4 regions of the Arthrobacter sp. AK01 genome follow, and region 2 is predicted to be linked to each of the others. Evidence: predicted binding sites of a transcription regulator. Region 2 holds the regulator's gene; each other region holds the start of a gene.
The links. Region 2 encodes HrcA, which represses chaperone genes, less so after heat shock. Its sites were predicted from a motif close to TTNGCACTCGNNNNNNNCGAGTGCNAA; they were not measured.
Positions count from the first base shown of each region.

Region 1: LN996_RS06185 (FmdB family zinc ribbon protein) is a predicted target of HrcA. The motif match lies at 2,310-2,336, and genes of this name have one in related genera.
Region 3: groES (co-chaperone GroES) is a predicted target of HrcA. The motif match lies at 1,910-1,936, and genes of this name have one in related genera.
Region 4: groL (chaperonin GroEL) is a predicted target of HrcA. The motif match lies at 2,266-2,292, and genes of this name have one in related genera.

Region 1 is NZ_JAJOHP010000012.1:80,128-84,226, reverse strand. Features, by position in the region: gene LN996_RS06200 (GNAT family N-acetyltransferase) at 1-572, opposite strand, end outside; gene galU (UTP--glucose-1-phosphate uridylyltransferase GalU) at 579-1,514, opposite strand; gene LN996_RS06190 (5-formyltetrahydrofolate cyclo-ligase) at 1,613-2,227, shown strand; gene LN996_RS06185 (FmdB family zinc ribbon protein) at 2,399-2,659, shown strand; gene LN996_RS06180 (Flp pilus assembly protein CpaB) at 2,730-3,539, shown strand; gene LN996_RS06175 (DUF4011 domain-containing protein) at 3,566-4,099, opposite strand, start outside.
Region 2 is NZ_JAJOHP010000090.1:7,617-11,715, reverse strand. Features, by position in the region: gene hemW (radical SAM family heme chaperone HemW) at 1-191, shown strand, start outside; gene LN996_RS21250 (DUF4870 domain-containing protein) at 223-636, opposite strand; gene LN996_RS21245 (DUF3097 domain-containing protein) at 758-1,609, opposite strand; gene hrcA (heat-inducible transcriptional repressor HrcA) at 1,804-2,811, shown strand; gene dnaJ (molecular chaperone DnaJ) at 2,862-3,989, shown strand; gene LN996_RS21230 (16S rRNA (uracil(1498)-N(3))-methyltransferase) at 3,992-4,099, shown strand, end outside.
Region 3 is NZ_JAJOHP010000012.1:49,908-54,006, reverse strand. Features, by position in the region: gene groL (chaperonin GroEL) at 1-1,387, opposite strand, end outside; gene groES (co-chaperone GroES) at 1,472-1,768, opposite strand; gene LN996_RS06075 (hypothetical protein) at 1,961-2,323, opposite strand; gene LN996_RS06070 (class I SAM-dependent methyltransferase) at 2,391-3,620, shown strand; gene LN996_RS06065 (shikimate 5-dehydrogenase) at 3,627-4,099, opposite strand, start outside.
Region 4 is NZ_JAJOHP010000013.1:64,257-68,355, forward strand. Features, by position in the region: gene LN996_RS06525 (RNase H family protein) at 1-319, opposite strand, end outside; gene groL (chaperonin GroEL) at 457-2,082, opposite strand; gene LN996_RS06535 (cold-shock protein) at 2,398-2,601, opposite strand; gene LN996_RS06540 (LytR C-terminal domain-containing protein) at 2,774-3,382, opposite strand; gene LN996_RS06545 (DUF3263 domain-containing protein) at 3,432-3,767, opposite strand; gene LN996_RS06550 (uracil-DNA glycosylase) at 3,874-4,099, shown strand, end outside.

The DNA of each region.
Region 1 (4,099 bases), on a different contig from region 2:
TCCTCGGAGGTCAGCGCGAAGGAGCGGTGGTCAGCCCATTCGCCGTTGATATGCAAGTAGCGTTCGCGATAGCCCTCATCGCGGAATCCGAGCTTTTCGACCACCCGCAGGCTGGGTGCGTTTTCAGGCCTGATATTGATCTCCATGCGATGGAGGCCCAACACCCTGAAACAGTGATCAGTTGCCATGGCGACCGCCGTCGGAGCGATGCCAAGCCCGGCACGCTCCTTGTCAACCCAATAACCCAGCGTTGCCATCATGGCCGATCCCCAGACAATGGAGGAAACGGTCAATTGCCCCACGATTCGCGGTTCCCGGAATCCGGGGGTCCGCTCAACGATGAGGAAGGGCAGGGCCGTGGAGTGGCGGGCTTGGTCGTTCAGCGAGCCCACCATCTGCCGATAGCTGGGCAGGCGCCCACCCGGTGCGGGGTTGGACGCCTCCCATGGAGCGAGCCATTCGCTGTTCCGCGAACGGACTTCAGACCACTCCCGCTTGTCGCGGTAACGGATGGGGCGAAGAAGCAGGTTTCCGCTCTCCAGCGTCACCGGCCAGATCGCAGAGCCGTACATCCGGTGTTACTTGGGAAGCGAGGCAGTAAAGGTCGGCAACCACTCACGCAGTTCGGGGCCGAGGTCTTCGCGTTCGCACGCCAGCTCAATGCATGCCTTGAGGTAGCTGAGCTTGTCACCGGTATCGTAGCGGCGGCCGCGGAAAACGACGCCGTATACGCCGTAGCCCTCACCTTCGCCGGCGGCAAGGACTTCAAGGGCATCGGTCAGCTGGATTTCGCCGCCCCGGCCCGGAGCGGTTTTCTCCAGAACATCAAACACTGCCGGGTGCAGCACGTAGCGGCCGATGACGGCGAGGTTGGACGGCGCTTCTTCCGGAGAAGGCTTTTCCACGAGCTGCTTGATGCGGACGTAGCCGTCTTCGCCGATCTCTTCGACGTCGGCGCAACCGTAGGCGCTGATCTTGGAGGGTTCCACTTCGATCAGGGCAACCACGGAACCGCCGGTCTTCTGCTGGACGGCGATCATGTCGCTCAGCAGGTTATCGCGGGCGTCGATCAGGTCATCGCCCAGGAGAACGGCGAAAGGCTCGTGGCCAACGTGCTGCTTTGCACGAAGGACGGCATGGCCCAGGCCGTTCGGGTCGCCTTGGCGGACATAGTGGATGTCGCCGAGGTTGGTGGCGGACTGGATGGCCTCAAGCTTGGCGGTATCGCCCTTCTCGGCCAGGGTCGCTTCCAACGCCGGCACGCGGTCAAAATGATCCTCAAGGGCGCGCTTGCTGCGCCCTGTGATCATCAGGACGTCGTGCAGGCCAACCTTGACGGCTTCTTCGACGACGTACTGGATGGCTGGCTTGTCAACCACAGGCAGCATTTCCTTCGGCATCGCCTTTGTTGCAGGCAGGAACCTGGTGCCAAGACCCGCTGCGGGGATGACGGCCTTACGGACAGCATTGTTATCGAGAGTCACCGGACTAATGTAACGGAAGGAATACATCATCGGCTAAACCCTCGCCGTGCCGGGAACACATTTCGGTGTGCCGCATGGCGGCCTTGGTTGCTGGACCGGCATCAGGCTCACCTCACGATCGGATACGCATGGCATCGAAAGAAGACATCCGCAGCAGCCGCCGCCTGCACAGGCAAGCCCTCTCTCCGGAACAGATCGCGGCGGCCGGCGAGGGGATCGCACATCATGGATCGGCGTGGGCGGCAGCTGCCTCCCCTGCCACCGTCTCCACGTTTGCCGTCTACTTGGGGGTTGCCTTCGAGCCGCCCACCATGCCGCTTATCGAGGCGCTGCACGGGGCCGGCCACCGCGTTCTGCTTCCCGTCTGCGAGCCCGGACGGCAGTTGAGCTGGGTGTATTGGACGCCCTCGACGGCGTTTGTCCGCTCCGCCTACGCCCCCATCGACGAGCCCGAAGGCGAACGACTGGAAAGCCAGGTTGTCGCCGGAAGTGCGGGTATCTTCATGCCTGCCACTGCGGTGGACATGGATGGCAACCGGATCGGCCAGGGGGGCGGCTACTACGATCGACTCCTCCATGGCCTCGACGCTTCCGGCCGGCGGCCGCCCACCATTGCTGTGGTGTACGACGACGACCTGTTGCCAACAGGTTCGATCCCCGCCGAAGCTTTTGACCGCCCCGTGCGGGAGATCCTGACGCCATCCGGCGTCGTCCGTCTCGAAGGCACGGCGGGTATGGCCTGACTGCCGCACCTCCTTGTTGACTCCGGCACTTGGAGAGATCCAACACATCCGCTGGCGCATGCCAAGGAGACGGATGATAGAATTGGCACTCAGGCCCTGCGACTGCTAATGCGGAGAGTTATTCCGCCGCCGCTGCACAGGACCTGAACTTTGTCCTGAAGGAGGAATTCAGTGCCCACTTACGCATACGCCTGCAAAGACTGTGACCATGCCTTTGACATCGTCCAGTCCTTCTCTGACAGCTCCCTGACGGAGTGCCCCGAGTGCAAGGGCGCCCTTCGCAAGAAGTTCAACAGCGTCGGCGTAGTCTTCAAGGGTTCAGGCTTCTATCGGACAGATTCCCGCGACGCCAAGGGCAGCACCGTTTCGGCCGCAGCACCGGCCCCTGCCGCTCCGTCGCCGGCCCCCGCTGCAGCGGCCGCAGCCAGCTAGGTCTCCACCTTTTCCACATAGCGCACCAGAGGGCTGTTTCGCGGCGCTGGCAGCTGGCTAACGTGGCGGCATGCCACATCAGTCACGCAGTGCCTTCCTTGCCCGCGCCGAGCGTTCGGCATCAACCGACGCCACTTGGCCCCCGGTCCCGCGTGCAGGAACGAGGCGATCCAGTGTCTTAAGCGGCATTCCCGCAAGGTTCAATCCGCCACGCACCCGGGATCGCACTGACCACCGGGGCCACAAGCGAAAATTCGGCTCCTGGATCGGACGAAACCGCAGGCTCACAGTTGCCCTCCTGCTCTGCCTTGCCACCGGTATGGCAGTCCAACAACTGACGCCGGCATCAGAAGCACGCATCAGCGTCCTTGTCGCAGCCCACGATATTCCAACAGGCACCAGCCTTGCGGAGTCCGACTTCACCAGCCAGGGTGTGCCGCCTGACCTCGCCATCACCGGCGCCCTGACAGATGTTCAGGCCCTGGTTGGCCGCCAACTTGCCTCACCCCTGGGCAGGGGGCAGATCCCTACGGAGTCCAATCTTCTTGGTCCAGGCCTGCTCACCGGCGCACCGACAGGGGCGGCTGCGGTGCCGCTGCGAATGGCAGACCCGTCATCCATCCAGCTTCTCTCCCCCGGCCAGTTGGTGACGGTGGTCCTGACGGCGGCCGGCTCCTATGACGAATCCAGGCAAAGCCAGGTGTTGGCCGGCCCTGTCCCAGTGCTCTGGACTTCAGCTTTGGGCGGCAAGACCGGCGAATGGCTCGGTACCAGCGACACCGAGGGTTTGGTGGTGGTCGCCGCGGATCCCCAACAAGCAGAAAAGCTTGCCGGCGCTTCAACGCAAGGCAAGCTTTTCTTCGTTTTGGTAAGTCCGTGATGCGGGACCCCTCTACGGGCGGCCGATCAGCCCCAATGCGGAGGCCTTTGCTCTTTGAGCCACTGCTCGTGGTCATAGCCGGACTCATCGCCCCAGCGGCGGGGATCGTCTTCCGCAGCTTTAGTAGGAAGTATCCCGCCGGCGCCGGGCCTGGCCGCGGTCGTCGTGGAGTCCGAAGCTTCTTCGGCACCGTCGGCCCCCGTTGCGTCGGGTTCGGCCTTGGCCCCGTTTTCCGGACCGGATGCTTGTTCCATCAGTGGTGCTTCTTTCCCATTCTCTGCAAAGCCATGTGCTTCTCCGGCAGCGTCCTCGGGCCCCCCGGCTCCCTGCAGTGCCGCACTCGGCGCAAACGTTGGCTGCCCCTTTTCCACGTTCAATTGTTCAACATCCATGTCCAGGAAGCCATGCTCAGGCGACGTCGACCGTGGGATGTGATTCTCCAGCCCAAGGTAGGACCCAATGCGGTCCGCGCAGGACGAAGGATCAGTAAACACTTCAATGGTCCACAGGGACATGTAGCGCCATCCCATGCGTTCCAGCAACTGCGGACGCAGCCGGCT
Region 2 (4,099 bases):
TCATGCTTGAAGCAAGGCTGGGTACCGGGTTGGCCGTAGATGCGTTGGACGCGATTGGTCGCCACGCGATGGCTGGGCTCATTGCCGATGAACTTGTGGATCCGGTGCAGGCCTTCAAGGGCCGGTTGATCCTTACGTTGAAGGGTCGACTGCTCGCTGACGCTGTAGTGCGCAGGATCCTGCCCGACTAACAATCAGTGGTTGGGCGAAGGCGGCGGGAAGCTACTTGATCCAGCGCAGGTTGAGCTTGTAACGGTGCGGCTGGCCGTGGTTGACCCGGATGCCCGCCGAGACGGAGAAGCACGTCAGGGCCACCCAGATGCCGGTGGCGATCACTGCGAAAATGTTGCCCACCACAGGCAGCAGCACCAGGATGTTCGCCAAAACTGCGGCGATCGTAGGAGGCAGCGTGAAGTTCAACGCTTCCTTGGATTCCTGTGCCGTGAAGGGTCCGCGGTCGCGGAAGATCAGGTAGATCAGGAGAGATGGCAGGCATCCCAAAATGCCGCCAAAATGGGCCAAGGTTGCCCACTGCCGGTCCTCGCTGGCGGTCAGTGGCAGCGCATTTGCAGGCGCGCCATGGTACTGGGGCTGGCCTGCGGCGCTGCCCGGTTCTTCAGGAGCGTTCTCTGCCACGGTGTGTTCCCCTTGCTGTAAAGATGCTGCGGTGTTGCTGTCCCAGAATACCGGCCTCCGTGGACTTCCCGGGACAAGCGCCACGAAGACACGTCAGTTGCTGCCGCTTTCGGGGCCAGTGTCAGGGAACCGTGAGGAAATCGATGACTTCCTCCACTCGGCCCAGCAGGGAGGCCTCAAGGTCGGCGTAACTGCGAACCGCCCCGAGAAGCCGTTGCCAGCCCAGGCCAATGTCCTCAGCGGTCTCGTGAGGCCACCCGAAGGCGGTGAGAATTCCCGTCTTCCAGTCGATGCCGCGAGGCACGGAAGGCCAGGCATCGATGCCGAGCACCTTCGGCCTGATGGCCTGCCAGACATCGATGTACGGGTGGCCGACAATCAAGACATTTCCTGGCGCCCCGGGGACCGTCATGGCTTCGGCCGCAATGCGGGACTCCTTGGATCCGGCCACGAGGTGATCCACCAGGATGCCTAGGCGGCGGCCAGGGCCCGGATTAAAGGCGGCGATGGAAGATTTGAGGTCATCGACGCCGTGCAATGGCTCCACCACGATGCCTTCGACGCGGAGATCGTCGCCCCAGACCTTCTCCACGAGTTCGGCGTCGTGCTTTCCTTCCACCCAGATCCGGCTGGCTTTTGCCACTTGGGCGCGTTGTCCCTGGACCTTCACCGACCCCGAGGCCGTTCGTCCCGGTTGCGCGGGGGCCGTCGCTTGGCGGGGGGCCGGAGGCATCAACCGGATGGGTTGGCCTTCAAGCAGGAAGCCGAAGCCGAGTTGGAAGGACTTCGTTTTACCACGCCTGTCCTCAAGGGACACGATGTGCATGCCCCCGGTTTTTTCAACCCGAGTGACTTCGCCCACCCAGCCTGACTGGACATCTTCGAGGACCATCCCGCGCTGGACGGCTACCTCGGGGAGTTGTCGTTTGGCTGGAGCTGCTAGATCCTGCGGACCCCAAGAGTCGAAAGCCAAGGAATTCCTACCTTTTTGTACTGGTTTATGCTGGGTTGCTTGATGCTGGCCATGGGCAGTTTCAATGCTAGCAACGGGGTGGCTCATACTAGACTGGTTAGCACTTGGGCATGTTGAGTGCTAAGTGCGGTGATCCCATGGGATCCCGCGGTGACCGGTCGCAGTGACCATGGCAATCGTCAGGAGGTGGAGTAATGAGTGAACCGCGCAAGTTGGAAGTACTGCGTGCCATCGTTGAAGATTACGTGCATTCCAGGGAGCCTGTCGGATCGAAGGCCCTCGTGGAGCGACACCACCTCGGTGTTTCAAGTGCCACCATCCGGAACGACATGGCTGTTCTTGAAGAAGAAGGCCTCATTGCGGCACCCCACACCAGCGCCGGACGCATTCCCACTGATAAGGGCTACCGCCTGTTCGTGGACCGCATCTCCCAGGTCAAGCCGCTGTCCGCGGCGGAACGCCGCGCGATCCATTCGCTGCTTGAAGGGCCCGACGACGTCGACGACATCCTGGAGCGCACCGTGCGGCTCCTGTCGCAGCTGACCAACCAGGTCGCCGTCGTGCAATATCCACACTCAAACCGGGCGCTGGTGCGGCACGTGGAGTTCGTCCTCCTGGCTCCCAAGCAAGTGCTCGTCGTCCTGATTGCGGATACCGGGAGCGTTGGCCAGAAGGTCATCGAGGCAGGCTCGGACGTGGGCGATGACGCTTTGATGCTTCTGAGGTCACGATTCCTCGGCAGCATTGCAGGGACGCAACTGGCCCTGTTGCCGCAAGTACTTCCCTCAGTGGTTGCCCTGTGCCCGCCGGAACTCCGTGGCCTGGCTCAAACACTGGCGCACGGACTGCAGGCACTGAGCGACAACAGCCGCGAAGAGCGCATCCTCATGGCCGGCACAGCCAATCTTGCCCGGTCCAACGTGGACTTCCCGTTGAGTATCGGACCCGTGCTGGAAGCCCTTGAGGAACAAGTGGTCATGCTCCGGTTGTTGTCCGACATGGGGGACGACCCCCGCGGCGTCACGGTGAGCATCGGCCGGGAGAACCCCTATGACGGCTTGGCCGAAGCTTCGGTGGTGGCCACTGGCTACGGCTCGGGTGCCAAAGTGGGAATCCTCGGTCCAACCCGCATGGATTATCCAACCACCATGGCAGCAGTTCGGGCCGTTGCCCGCTACCTTTCACGCATTCTCGGCGGCTGAACGCAGGCCCGAGGAAACATCCGCAGTACGACAAGGAAGAGATACCGACTTTGAGCAGCCACTATGACGTTTTGGGAGTCTCGCCGGAAGCCACCGGGGAAGAGATCAAAAAGGCGTACCGCAAGTTGGCGCGGAAACTCCACCCGGACGTAAATCCGGGTGAGGATGTCGCGGAGCAGTTCAAGGCCGTGACCCATGCTTACGAGGTTCTGTCGGACCCCCAGAAGCGTCGCGTCTACGATGCCACCGGCAATGAGAACGGAACGGACAACGGCTTCGGCGGCGGCTACTCCGGCCAGGGCTTCGCGTTCCAGGACATCTTCGACACCTTCTTTGGTGGCGGCGGCGGCCACGGTGGACCGGCTTCCCGCGTTCGTCGCGGACAAGACGCCCTCATCAGTGTCCGTATTGACCTCAAGGACGCCGTATTTGGTGTTAACAAGAAGCTCGAAGTAGACACTGCCGTCACCTGCCCTACGTGCGACGGCAGCTGCTGCCGCCCGGGAACCCATCCGGAACGTTGCGACATTTGTGGCGGCAGCGGCCAGGTCCAGCGCGCCGTCCGATCCATCCTTGGCCAGGTCATGACCACGGCCCCTTGCGGATCTTGTGAGGGTTTCGGCACGGTCATCAAGGATCCCTGCAACGAGTGCAACGGCCAGGGCCGCATCCGCAGCCGCCGTTCCCTGACCATCAAGGTGCCCGCCGGTGTTGCGACCGGTACGCGTATCCAGTTGTCCGGCCAAGGCGAAGCAGGACCCGCAGGCGGCCCCTCCGGCGACTTGTACGTGGAGATCCGGGTCAACAACGATTCCATGTTCATGCGCGAAGGCGACGACCTCCACGCCACCCTCAGCGTGCCCATGACAGCCGCTGCACTGGGCACTGAGCTGCAACTGGAAACGTTCGATGGCGCACAGGACATTGATGTGAAGGCCGGAACCCAGTCGGGCGAGGTCATCACGCTCCGCGGCCTTGGCGTCACCCACCTGCGCGGTTACGGCAGGGGAGACCTCAAGGTGCACCTCCATGTTGAAACGCCGAGCAAGCTTGATCCCGCCCAGGAAGAATTGTTGCAGCAGCTCGCCAAGCTTCGTGGGGAGCAGTTCACCGAAGGCAAACTCGTGGCCAGTGGCGGCATGTTCGCAAAGCTGCGTGACAAGCTCGGTAACCTGTAGCGGTGAGCAACCCCGTTTTCTTCACCCCGGCCGGGAGTCTTGGCGATGTAAGTCCCGGTGGCACGTTCGTGCTGGAGGGGCCTGAAGCACGGCACGCCGTCACGGTCAAG
Region 3 (4,099 bases), on a different contig from region 2:
AGCCGTCGAAGCCGGCGTTCTGGGCGATCCAACGCAGCGGCTGGATCAGGGCGCGGCGGACGATGCCCACAGCTGCTGCTGCGTCACCTTCCAGTGCCTTGACGGCCGGGGACTCGTCCAGTGCCTTGAGGGCGTGGATGAGGGCGGAACCGCCGCCGGAGACGATGCCTTCTTCGAGGGCTGCGCGCGTGGAGGAAACAGCGTCCTCGATGCGGTGCTTCTTTTCCTTCAGCTCAACCTCGGTGGCTGCGCCAACCTTGATCACGCCGATGCCGCCGGCCAGCTTGGCCAGGCGTTCCTGCAGCTTTTCCTTGTCCCAGTCGGAGTCCGTCCGGGTGAGCTCAGCACGCAGCTGTGCTACGCGGTCGGCGACGTCCTGGGCCGTACCGGCTCCGTCCACGATGGTGGTGTTGTCCTTGGTTACCGTGATGCGGCGCGCGGTACCGAGTACTTCGAGGCCAACGGTGTCCAGTGTCAGGCCGAGGTCCGGGGAAACAACCTGGGCTCCCGTAAGCGTGGCGATGTCCTGGAGCATGGCCTTGCGGCGGTCGCCGAAGCCCGGAGCCTTGACGGCAACAACGTTGAGCGTGCCGCGGATGCGGTTGACGATCAGCGTGGAAAGGGCTTCGCCTTCGATGTCTTCAGCAATGATGAAGAGCGGCTTGTTGGCCTGCAGGGCCTTCTCCAGAAGCGGCAGGAAGTCCTGCAGCGAGGAGATTTTGCCCTGGTTGATCAGGATGAGGGCGTCTTCGAGGACGGCTTCCTGGCGCTCTGCGTCGGTGACGAAGTACGGGGACAGGTAGCCCTTGTCGAACTGCATGCCTTCGGTCAGAACCAGCTCGGTCTGCGTGGTGGAGGACTCTTCAATGGTGATGACACCGTCCTTGCCAACCTTGCCGAACGCTTCGGCAAGGAGCTCGCCGACCTCGTCGCTCTGCGCGGAGATGGCTGCAACGCTGGCAACCTGGGTGCCTTCGACTTCGCGGGCGTTCTCCAGGAGGCGGGCGGCGATGGCTTCAACGGAAACCTCGATGCCGCGCTTGATCTCGCCCGGAGCGGCGCCGGCAGCAACGTTGCGCAGGCCTTCCTTGACCAGGGCCTGGGCAAGCACGGTGGCTGTGGTGGTGCCGTCGCCGGCGACATCGTTGGTCTTGGTGGCTACTTCCTTGGCCAGCTGGGCGCCAAGGTTCTCGTAGGGGTCGTCAAGCTCAACTTCGCGGGCGATGGTGACGCCGTCGTTGGTGATCGTGGGAGCGCCCCACTTCTTGTCCAGCACGACGTTGCGGCCGCGCGGGCCAAGCGTCACCTTGACAGTGTTGGCGAGCTTGTCGATACCGGCCTCAAGAGACCGGCGGGCAGCATCGTTAAAAGCAAGCTGCTTTGCCATGGTTGTGTCCTTTCAAGACAGAAAACCCGCACCGCTGACGGTCGGAATGATTCCAACTCGGCGGCGGTGCGGGGCTCCGGGAAGTTACTTTACGACGATCGCAAGGACGTCGCGGGCGGACAGAACGAGGTACTCGTTGCCGCCGGTCTTGACTTCGGTTCCACCGTACTTGGAGTAGATGACGACGTCGCCAACAGCTACGTCAACCGGTACGCGGTTACCGTTGTCATCGAAGCGGCCGGGGCCGATTGCAACAACTTCGCCTTCCTGCGGCTTCTCCTGTGCGGAGTCCGGAATTACCAGGCCGGAAGCCGTGGTCTGCTCTGCTTCGAGCGGGCGAACAACAATACGATCCTCAAGAGGCTTAATCGAGACCGACACTCGGACTCTCCTTTTCATGAGCTGATTCATGGACTAAGAACTAGGGTGCCGGAGCGTACAACCGTCGTCGCGGTGCCGGAAGACGCTTGGCGTGATTAGCACCCTCCGGGGGAGAGTGCTAACAAGACTCTATGTAAGTGGTTAGCACTCGGTCAAGGTGAGTGCCAGCATTTCGTCATGGGTGAACGTCCATCAACGGCCGGTGAGGTCGTCCAGATCGTAGTCTTCGCCGTCGTCGTCCTCATCAAGCGGTGCATTGCCGCGGTTCAGGTACAGCAGCACGGCAGAAGCAACAGCGACGACGCCGGCAATCACCAGGGTGATAATGCCACCGGTCCGGGCGCCGCTGTAGAGCTCGCGAATGTCGCGTGCCTCGTCGGTGGCGTCGTTGACGCTTTTCCCGGCCACCGAATACGTGGCCGCATTAAAAGAATCCAGCGCGAAGATAATGATCAGCAGGCCGATGCAAACCACCGCGATCACGGCCCCCGCGATGAGGGCGGGTCGGGCAAACTTTGTGATGGTGGAGGGTTGCGGGGCTGCGTTGTCGTCCATGAAAACAACCCTATCTGGCTGATTCGCAAGTCACGTTGTCAAGTGCCGCGCCGTTAGGCTTGATCCCATGCCTCACGCACCGCAGGAACAGATCGCACCCTTGCTGACCACCGAAGGATGGGAACTTCTTGCCTCCTTGGGGCCTTACCGGGAGTCCGAGGCATTCAGCGTCAACGCCGATCTCCGGAAGGCAGGCCACTCCCCTGAACTCGTGGCGGCGGTCCTGACCCAATCACGGTTGAGGACCCGTGCGGAAGCCAAGTTTGGCGAGTTCGCGCGCCAGATGCTGTTCACCCAGGCCGGCTTGGAACAGGCCACCCGGTTGAACGTCGCTGCCCGGCACGCCGAACGTTTCGCCAAGGCCGGCATCACCCACGTGGCAGACCTTGGATGCGGGCTCGGTGCCGATTCGATGGCGATGGCCTCCATGGACATTGCCGTCACGGCCGTGGAAATGGATGAAACCACAGCTGCGTGCGCCACCATCAACCTCATGCCTTTCCCGCACGCCACCGTGGTGCACTCCGATGCCACGTCCGTGGAACTGGACGGGATCGACGGCGTGTGGCTGGATCCGGCCCGGCGCACCACCTCCACATCGGGGACAAAGCGGATCTGGGACCCGGAAGCGTTCTCCCCGCCGCTGTCGTTCGTGGAGCGCCTGGCGGCCACCGGCCGCGCCATCGGCGTCAAAATGGGTCCGGGCATCCCCCACGACTCCGTGCCATCGGGCTGCGAAGCCCAGTGGGTCTCGGTGGGCGGCGACGTCACCGAAGTCACCTTGTGGTTCAACGCAGTGGCCCGCCCAGGCGTGCGTCGGGCCGCCCTGGTCATTGGCAGCCAGGGCGCAGCCGAAATCACCAGCGGCGAGGATTTCGACGGCGGTCCGGTGGCCGCCGTCGGGCCCGTTGAAGGTTTCTTGTACGAGCCCGATGGTGCGGTGATCCGCGCAGGCCTGGTGGCCGACGTCGCTGAGCGGCTCGGCGGGCACCTGGTGGATGAGCACATCGCCTACATCTGCGCACCCGAACTGCATGACACTCCATTTGCCCGCGCCTACAAGGTGCTCGAAGTGATGCCCTACAACGTCAAGGCCCTCAAAGCCTGGGTGAAAAACAATGGCATCACCGTGCTGGACATCAAGAAGCGCGGCACGGCAGTGACCCCGGAGGAGCTACGGAAGCAGTTGCTCCCCGCCAAGCCATCCAAGGGCAAGGACGCGAAAACAGCCACCCTGGTCCTCACCAGGATCGGCGAGGAGAGAGTGGCTGTTGTGGTGGAGCCGGTCTCGGTCTAGCCCGGGTCAGCGGCGCGAGAACTCCGAAGCTTCGCGGACCTGGGCAGCACCGGGGCGCACGCCTGTGTACAACACGAACTGTTCTTCTGCCTGGATGGCGATGACCTCGGCCCCGGTGATCACCTTCTTGCCGGCGTTCCGGGCCGCAGTGATGAGCGGAGTCTCCGAGGGCAGCGCAACGACGTCGAACACTGCCTGGGCAGCGGCAATCGCAGCGTCGTCGAAGGACTGTGCGGTCTCATCTTCACCTGCCATTCCGAGCGGTGTGACGTTGATGATGAGGTCCGCAGTTGAACCATTGACGTCGTCCTGCCACCCAAATCCGTACAGGTCCGCAAGGGCACGGCCAGTGGTTTCGTTGCGGGCAACGATGGTGACGGCGGTGAATCCCGCGTCACGGAGGGCTGCGGCCATGGCTTTGGCCATGCCGCCGGCACCGCGTAGCAGAACAGTGTGGCTCTGGGGAACCTGGTGGTCCT
Region 4 (4,099 bases), on a different contig from region 2:
CCTGATCGATGTCTTTGAGCAGGTCCACGTTCAACACGGGTTTGCCGTCGGCCTTGCGCCAGCCTTTGCGCTTCCATCCCGGCATCCACTTGGTGACGCAGTTGATGACGTACTGGCTGTCGCAAAGAATCAGCAGTTCTTCCTCCGGCACGTGCGCCGTGGACCGGAACAGGTCCAGGACGGCCATGAGTTCACCCTGGTTGTTGGTGCCGTGCGGCCAGCCTCCTGCGCGCCAACAGGAGTCATCAACGTACCAGGCCCAACCGGCCGGCCCAGGATTGCCGAGGGCGGACCCGTCAGCGGCAGCAATAATCGTCATGCGTTAATCCTGCCAGACCCCACCGACACTGAAACCGTGATAGGCAGCAAAAACGGCGGCCCCCACCAAAAGGTGAGGACCGCCGTCGTTTGCTCTAAAGCGTGATGCTGGGCGCTGTATCGCTACAGCAAGGAGGCTTAGAAGCCGCCCATGCCGCCCATGTCGTCGCCGCCGGCAGCCGGAGCGTTCTTCTCAGGCTTGTCGGCAACTACGGCCTCGGTGGTCAGGAAGAGACCAGCGATGGAAGCAGCGTTCTGGAGAGCCGAGCGGGTGACCTTTACGGGGTCGTTGACGCCGGCAGCCAGAAGGTCTTCGTAGACGCCCGTGGCAGCGTTCAGGCCGTGGCCGGAAGGCAGGCCGCGAACCTTGTCCACCACAACGCCCGGCTCGAGGCCGGCGTTGAAGGCGATCTGCTTCAGCGGAGCGTCGATGGCAACCTTGACGATGTTGGCGCCGGTTGCTTCGTCGCCCTGCAGGTTCAGGTTGGCGAATGCCTTGGCACCAGCCTGGATGAGGGCAACGCCACCACCGGCGACGATGCCTTCTTCAACAGCAGCCTTGGCGTTGCGGACTGCGTCCTCAATGCGGTGCTTGCGTTCCTTGAGCTCAACTTCGGTTGCGGCACCGGCCTTGATGACTGCAACGCCGCCGGCCAGCTTGGCCAGGCGTTCCTGCAGCTTCTCGCGGTCGTAGTCGGAGTCGGAGTTTTCGATCTCGGCGCGGATCTGGGCCACACGGCCTGCGATCTGCTCGGCGTCGCCGGCACCTTCAACGATGGTGGTCTCGTCCTTGGTGACAACAACCTTGCGGGCGGTGCCGAGGAGTTCAAGGCCAGCGTTCTCGAGCTTGAGGCCAACTTCTTCGGAGATGACCTGGCCACCGGTGAGGATGGCGATGTCGGCGAGCTGGGCCTTGCGGCGGTCACCGAAGCCCGGAGCCTTGACGGCAACGGACTTGAAGGTGCCACGGATCTTGTTGACGATCAGGGTGGCCAGGGCCTCGCCCTCGATGTCTTCGGCGATGATCAGCAGCGGCTTGTTCGACTGCATGACCTTCTCCAGAACCGTGACGAGTTCCTTCACGTTGGAGATCTTGGAGTTGACGATCAGGATGTACGGGTCTTCGAGGACCGTTTCCTGGCGCTCTGCGTCGGTGACGAAGTAAGCGGAGATGTAGCCCTTGTCGAAGCGCATACCCTCGGTGAGCTCGAGCTCCAGGCCGAAGGTGTTGGACTCCTCGACCGTGATAACGCCTTCCTTGCCCACCTTGTCCAGGGCTTCGGCGATCAGGCTGCCGATTTCCGGGTCACCGGCGGAGATGGAAGCCGTGGCTGCGATCTCTTCCTTGGTTTCGATTTCCTTGGCGGAGGCCAGCAGTTCGCTGATGACTGCCTCAACGGCCTTCTCGATGCCGCGCTTGAGGGACAGCGGGTCGGCGCCGGCAGCTACGTTGCGGAGGCCTTCCTTCACCAGTGCCTGGGCGAGGACAGTTGCAGTGGTAGTACCGTCGCCAGCGACGTCATCCGTCTTCTTGGCAACTTCCTTGACCAGTTCTGCACCGATCTTCTCGTAAGGGTCGTCCAGCTCGATCTCCTTGGCGATGGAAACACCATCGTTGGTGATCGTGGGGGCGCCCCACTTCTTTTCGAGGACGACGTTGCGTCCACGCGGGCCGAGGGTGACCTTGACGGCGTCTGCGAGGATGTTCAGGCCCCGCTCGAGGCCGCGGCGTGCCTCTTCATCAAATGCAATGATCTTGGCCATAACGGCGGTAGTCCTTTCGGGACAGTCGTTAAGAAGGTACCTGTCAGATGGGGTGCCCGCGACGGACGGTTCTTCGCTTGCGGCCTATGTATGCCCCGCGCTCCGAACCTCACCCCACCAAGGTGTTTCTTGATCCTCCAGTGGTCCATGCGCCGTCCACCACCGGGGTTACCCGGGCCGGACTTAGCAGTCGAACCATAGGAGTGCTAAATCAATAATTAGCACTCGACCGGGGAGAGTGCAAGCAGGGACGCCACTTTGCTCTACATACACAGGGGGTTTCAGCCAATGGCTGACGGTGGCGTGCCGTGGGAGCTAGGCGACGCGTACACCTTCGGCCTGCGGGCCTTTCTGTCCCTCACCCAGTTCAAACTCAACCCGCTGGCCCTCTTCGAGGGCGCGGAAGCCATCCATCTGGATAGCTGACCAGTGTACAAAGACGTCGTCGCCGGATTCATCCACAGTGATGAAGCCGTAGCCTTTTTCGGCGTTGAACCATTTGACGGTTCCCAATGCCATGATGCCCACACTTTCGCAGTAGCCAAGTCCGGTTGCCGGGATCTCCGTACCGGAATTAATCCACTGTAACCACTGTCACTATCCCCGCGCTCCCATGCAAGGCGCGGGGGTGACTTTTGTTATTGAGGCTTAACCGAGTTTGGGCATTCGGAGCCCATCCGGGCCAGTTGGGCTACTGGAAGCCCGGCCCTGCCACAACTACCAAGGGCTGCTGGACCTCGGGAGATTCAACGATCGACTGGATACCCAGCAGGGCGCCCAAAGCCTCGGCGTTCACCTTCTGCTCCGGTGCGTTGTAGAAGATCACGGACGTCTGCTGCGGCAGGCCGCCCCAGTTGCCCACAGTGCTGAGCGTCCATCCGTCGGCCTCCACCAGGCCAGCAACACGGCCAGCCAACCCAGCGGTGCCGGCGCCGTTGTAGACCGCGACCGGCGTGGCCTTGTCCACGGGAGCCGAGGACGGCGTCGCGGATGGGCTATCGGACGGGGTCGGTTCGCCGGATGTGGCCGGGGCGCTGCTGGATTCGCTTGGTGTCGCTGAAGACGAGGCGTCAGTCTGCTGAGGTGCCGGCGTCGAGGCGCTGGGCGCGGCGCCGGGTGCCACGACGCCGAGGTTCGGAAGGACCAGGAAGGCCACCAATCCGAGGACCAAGGCCACCGCCCCAACAGTCAGGACCGGCCACAACGTGGGGCGCGCGGTCTCCTGGGCGTCGCGATGTACGCCCTGCCGGGATGTGTTCTGCGGAACCTGGTCGAATTCGTCCTTGGCATACTTGGTCATGGTGAAGCGTTGTCCTTGCTGGTTGCTGCTGACAGATCAGCCTGGCGATTTACGCGTCGGACCCCAAGCGACGTGCCGTCCGCGCACGCTGGCGGGACGTACGTAGTCTACGCAATCTCTTGACGAGCATGGGATCGTGGGCCAACGCGTCTTCGGTGTCAATCAACGCGTTCAGGATCTGGTAATAGTGTGTGGCCGAGAGATCGAACAGCTCACGGATGGCTTGTTCCTTGGCGCCGGCATACTTCCACCACTGCCGTTCCAGCGCCAGCATCTGCTGGTCCCGTTCGCTGAGCGGAGAGTCACTGCGTATCCCGGCCGCGAGGTCCTGGAGGTCAAAACCCGTTGCCTGCGGCGCCATCGGTTCCGGTGCTGGTTCTGCCACGGCACACTCCTTCGACGCTTGTTGGGGGAAAATGTCCTACCCCCATGTTATAGGCGAATAACAACGCTGTCATTCGCCGGGCCGGGGCGGCGCGGGAGACAATGGCCTGGTGAATGGCGAGGACGCACTCTTTGATCTAGAACCAGCAGATGCGGGCGAGGCTGGCTTCGCCGAGCTGCCTGACCGCCCACTCGAAGAACTGATGACCCCTGACTGGGCCGATGCGCTGCGCCCTGTCGAAGGCCATCTCCGCAGTGCGCTGGCTTTCGTAGCCACCCAAGCCACCAAGGGGACACAGGTCCTGCCTTCCGCCGAGAACCTTCTGCGGGCCT